Regions from separate parts of the Undibacterium sp. JH2W genome, predicted to be linked through region 1. Evidence: predicted binding sites of a transcription regulator. Region 1 holds the regulator's gene; the other holds the start of a gene.
The links. Region 1 encodes sigma-54, which starts transcription at its own class of promoters, with help from an activator protein. Its sites were predicted from a motif close to TGGCANGNAANCTGCTTT; they were not measured.
Positions count from the first base shown of each region.

Region 1 (2,415 bases):
GAGCGACGTATGTGACAAACAGCAATAAAAGTAAATAATTTATTTGAAATGTCAGAAACGAGACCTACAAGAAACCACTCACCCAACAAAAAGGACGCCTTTAGCGTCCTTGTTTTGGATGTCCACAACCCTGTTAGGGCAAGGACTGGGGTCTTATGAAGCCGATGCCGGGTCAGGTATGTGCTTGATGGCGTCGTGCTGATGGTCTTGCATTTTATCTTTGTGCTTGATGACCTGACGATCCAGTTTATCTACCAGGGCATCAATTGCTGCATATAGATCATGTGCCAGGCTTTCAACGTGAATATCTTTACCGCTGATATGCAAATTAATGTCGGCTTTGTGTCGTTTTTCCTTTTCCCGGAGCTTGTCCACCGTCAGGATGACGGCGATATCAATGACCTGGTCGAAATGTCGCCTGATACGTTCTAGTTTGGTATGTACATATTCACGAATTGCAGGAGTTACTTCGACGTGGTGTCCACTGATGGTGAGATTCATACTGTGCTCCTATAGTGATGTTGCTTGCTGTAACGATACACTCTTGGCATTTATTTGCCTTGAGCTAAATCATATATAGCAATTCAAACCGTGATTACAAGGACTACTTACAAAGATTTACGCAAACTGACTGGGGGGATTTTCAGGGCTTCACGGTATTTGGCAACTGTCCGTCGGGCAATTACCATGCCCTGTTCACCCAGCATGTCTGCAATTTTGCTATCAGAGAGTGGGCTTTTCTGGTCTTCTGCTCCTATCAACTGCTTGATGAGTGCACGTATCGCGGTGGAAGATGCTTCACCCCCTGTTTCCGTCGCGACATGGCTGCCGAAAAAGTACTTCAACTCAAACATGCCATGTGGGGTCAACATGTATTTTTGGGTTGTCACACGTGAGATAGTGCTCTCGTGTAATCCTAGTGTATCAGCAATTTCGCGCAAAACAAGGGGGCGCATGGCAACAGCACCATGGGTGAAAAAATTGCGTTGCCTTTCAACTATCGCTTGTGCAACGCGCAAAATAGTATCAAAGCGCTGCCGCATATTTTTGATGAGCCAGCGAGCTTCCTGCAATTGCGCACCAAGGCCAGCTTCACCGCGGTTTTGCTTCATGATGTTGGCATACACGCTGCTCACTCGCAGCCTGGGCATGACATCCTGATTCAGCATGACTTGCCAGCCATTGCCAGATTTTCTGACGATCACATCTGGCACGACATAATCTGATTCATCGGCGGCAAAGGCAATGCCAGGCCGTGGCTGGCACAGGCGTATGATGGTTTGTGCATCGCGCAAATCTTCATCATCGCAATCGAGGATTTTCTTGAGTTTGGTGAAATCTCTCTGTGCAAATAAAGCCAGTTGTGTTTCAACAATTTGCAACGCCAGCCTGCGCGTGACAAAAGCCACTTTGGGCATGCGCCTGATTTGCAGGGCCAGGCATTCTGAAGGGCTGCGCGCACCAACACCTGCCGGGTCAAAGCTTTGCAGCATATTCAGGGCAAAGGCTAGTTCTTCTGCCTCTACACAGAGTTCCAATGGCAAACTGGCATGTATTTCATCCAGGGTTTCGGTCAGGTAACCGTTATTGTCGAGCGCATCTATCATCAGCTCGACTAAGGCACGGTCACGCGGCTCACGCAGGTTCAGGCGCATTTGCTCAAGCAGATGTTCACGCAGGGTGATGTGGGCGGCACCCAGTTGCGGGCGGCCATCTTCATCATCACCAGACTTGCTGCCATGCTGTACATCATCAAAGCCCCAGTCTTCTTCGCTGGAAGTGGTGCTGTCATTGCTGATGACAGTTTCGGCATCGGCGGCGGCTGGCTCGGTGGATTTATCGCTTTCTTCTCTTTGTGCAGGCACTTCCATGCCTGCATCAGCCGAGGTACTCGTTGTATTGATGGCGCCATCGGCCAGCAGGCGCACGGCATGGTCGAGTGGATCATCGACGCGTTCCAGCATGGGATTATCGGTCAGCAGCGTCTCCAGCTCCTGATGCAATTCCAAAGTCGATAACTGCAATAATCGTATTGATTGCTGCAATTGCGGCGTTAAGGCCAGATGTTGTGAAGTACGTAGTTGCAGGCTTTGTTTCATGATGATTCCCGTCACATCCGGAAGTGTTCTCCGAGATAAACGCGACGTACAGATTCATTTTGTATGATGTCGTCAGGCTTGCCACTGGCAAGTACCGCGCCTTGATTGATGATGTAAGCGTGATCGCAGATACCCAGGGTTTCGCGGACGTTATGATCGGTGATCAGTACGCCTATGCCACGCTCCTTGAGGAAGCGGACGATGCGCTGGATTTCGATGACCGCGATAGGATCAACACCGGCAAAGGGTTCATCCAGCAAGACAAAGCGTGGATTGGTTGCCAGTGCACGGGCAATCTCGACGCGGCGGCGTTCAC
Region 1 covers NZ_JBMPOT010000026.1:54,035-56,449, reverse strand. Annotated here, with positions in the region: gene hpf (ribosome hibernation-promoting factor, HPF/YfiA family) at 154-501, opposite strand; gene ACO0LC_RS26705 (RNA polymerase factor sigma-54) at 609-2,099, opposite strand; gene lptB (LPS export ABC transporter ATP-binding protein) at 2,111-2,415, opposite strand, start outside.

Region 2 (2,415 bases), on a different contig from region 1:
CCAGGTTCTGGCTGCAAATAGTCATGAAACTGAAAAATCATGGCATGCAGGACAACTTCATTGCCTTTGTGGTAGGTCTCAAAGGTTTCCTTGACGCGATCGAAGCTGCCTACCTGAAGGCGACTGTCCAGCTCTGCATTGTTCACATGGCACGCAACAGCCCGCACTTTGTGCCATGAAAAGATCAAAAGGAAGTGACCGTCGATTTGCGTCGTATTTACAGTGCAGCCGCTGCTGACGAGGGCAGTCTTATACTCATACAATTTGAGGGCAATTGGGATCAGCGATACCTATTAATAGTGCAATCATGCCAGAGTAACTGGGCACGGGCCATCTGGATCTTCGACAATTCGGCGGAGATTCGTAAGGTCATCCACACCACGAACGTCATTGAATTGCTTAACATCAGTATGCAAAGGTCATCAAGACAAGTAGCGCCTTCCCTACTGACAAGGGTCAGCAAGCTGTTTTACATGGCACTCAACACCATAAGCAAGAAATTGACGTACCCATACGGGACTTAAAAGGTGCTCTCAACCACCTTACCATCCAGTTTGATGACCGGATGTCGCAGAAATGAACTAAAACCGGTTGCATAAAATCCTGACACCCAAAAAACCAATACTGCGCGTCAGGCGTTATTTGGACTTTCCTGCCATCCTATCTAAGCATTGAGCCAGCACAAAACACTATGGACAACCGCCAGCCCCAGACTTCAAACCACGTTGACCATTACATATAGAGTTACCAGCAGCAAAAGCCCAGATCATGTTTGCTTGATTGGTCACAGACGTTGCTGTCAGAGTACCATTCAACAGTGTAGCAGCACCACTTAAAGTAGCAGCACTAGTCATCGCTACTGAACCAGCAGCAGGTACTGGAGCATTAGGCAAAAACTTAGAAGTAACGACAACAGGGATACCATTATTGCCCATTGAAAAACAACCTGTAGCACCAAGGCCCCAAGTGCCATTACTCTCTTGATAACAAACTGCCATAGATGTCAGCAAACTATCCAACTCAGCCCTAGCACCTGCAGCGCGAGTACGGGATGTGTAATCAGAGTACTGAGGAATAGCGATCGCTGCCAGAATACCGATAATTGCAACAACAATCATCAACTCGATCAGTGTAAAGCCGCGTTGCAACCGCTTTGAAATGGAGTACATATACATTTCCCCAAAACCCATAAGAAAAAATTAGCCATAGTAAATTCCATCGCAATGTGATTCAGTTAAACATCCACATGTGTTCAAACTACTCTTATTGATAGTACTTACTTCAACAACAATTCGAAAAAATCCAAGTGAAAAACAACCAATCAACCTTGTCCAACATAGATTTGCAGTGAACAAATATAAATCAATACATAAAAAAAGCCCTTCAATAAAATTGAGGGGCTTTTTCGATAGAATTCTTACCTATTATGGGCAGCCGCCAGCTCCGGCCTTCAAGCCACGTTGACCATTACAGATAGCATCACCAGCAGCAAAAGCCCAGATCATGTTTGCTTGATTGGTCACAGACGTTGCTGTCAGAGTACCATTCAACAGTGTAGCAGCACCACTTAAAGTAGCAGCACTAGTCATCGCTACTGAACCAGCAGCAGGTACTGGAGCATTAGGCAAAAACTTGGAAGTAACGACAACAGGGATACCATTATTGCCCATTGAAAAACAACCTGTAGCACCAGCACCCCAAGTGCCATTATTCTCTTGATAACAAACTGCCATAGATGTCAGCAAACTATCCAACTCAGCCCTAGCACCAGCAGCACGAGTACGGGATGTGTAATCAGAGTATTGAGGAATAGCGATCGCTGCCAGAATACCGATAATTGCAACAACAATCATCAACTCGATCAATGTAAAGCCGCGTTGCAGCTGTTTAGGGATAGATTTCATCTTGAACTCCAGTAAAAAAGTTAAATTCGGGAACAACGCTTCATCATCAGCAAGCGCCGTGCCAACTCGTCGCAAGACCTGAAAACAGGGGGTTTTGTGGTGGAAATACATATCTTTGGATGTTTACTCAGGGCAACTGACAAAATGCGTCAATAGCCTCCAAAATCCCTTTGCAATTTTTTGTCATTTCTTATGTCAAAATATAAATATGACTGACGAGAATGTCACTCCTGTAACCTAAGTTACATATTTCAGCTTTTTATTATTAAATAATAAATACTTACTTTACAAGAAGTGTGTATTAATAATCTCAGTGCATGTTTGACCAGGCTGAATAGGCGTCAGGGTAATAAAGAAATGCGCCGCCACACAGATCACCTCATATGCAAGGGAAATTGTCATGGCAAAGTGATGACTAAAAACTCTGACTTGGAGTGATTGTTGGCATTAAGGGTAAGCTATGGAGCTGCCCTGAGGTGATGGCGGTGCTTCAGTAACTATGTCCTGCCCA
Region 2 covers NZ_JBMPOT010000012.1:84,023-86,437, forward strand. Annotated here, with positions in the region: partial or broken gene ACO0LC_RS18835 (IS256 family transposase) at 1-580, shown strand, start outside; gene ACO0LC_RS18840 (pilin) at 690-1,169, opposite strand; gene ACO0LC_RS18845 (pilin) at 1,425-1,904, opposite strand.
Region 2: ACO0LC_RS18840 (pilin) is a predicted target of sigma-54. The motif match lies at 1,206-1,223, and genes of this name have one in related genera.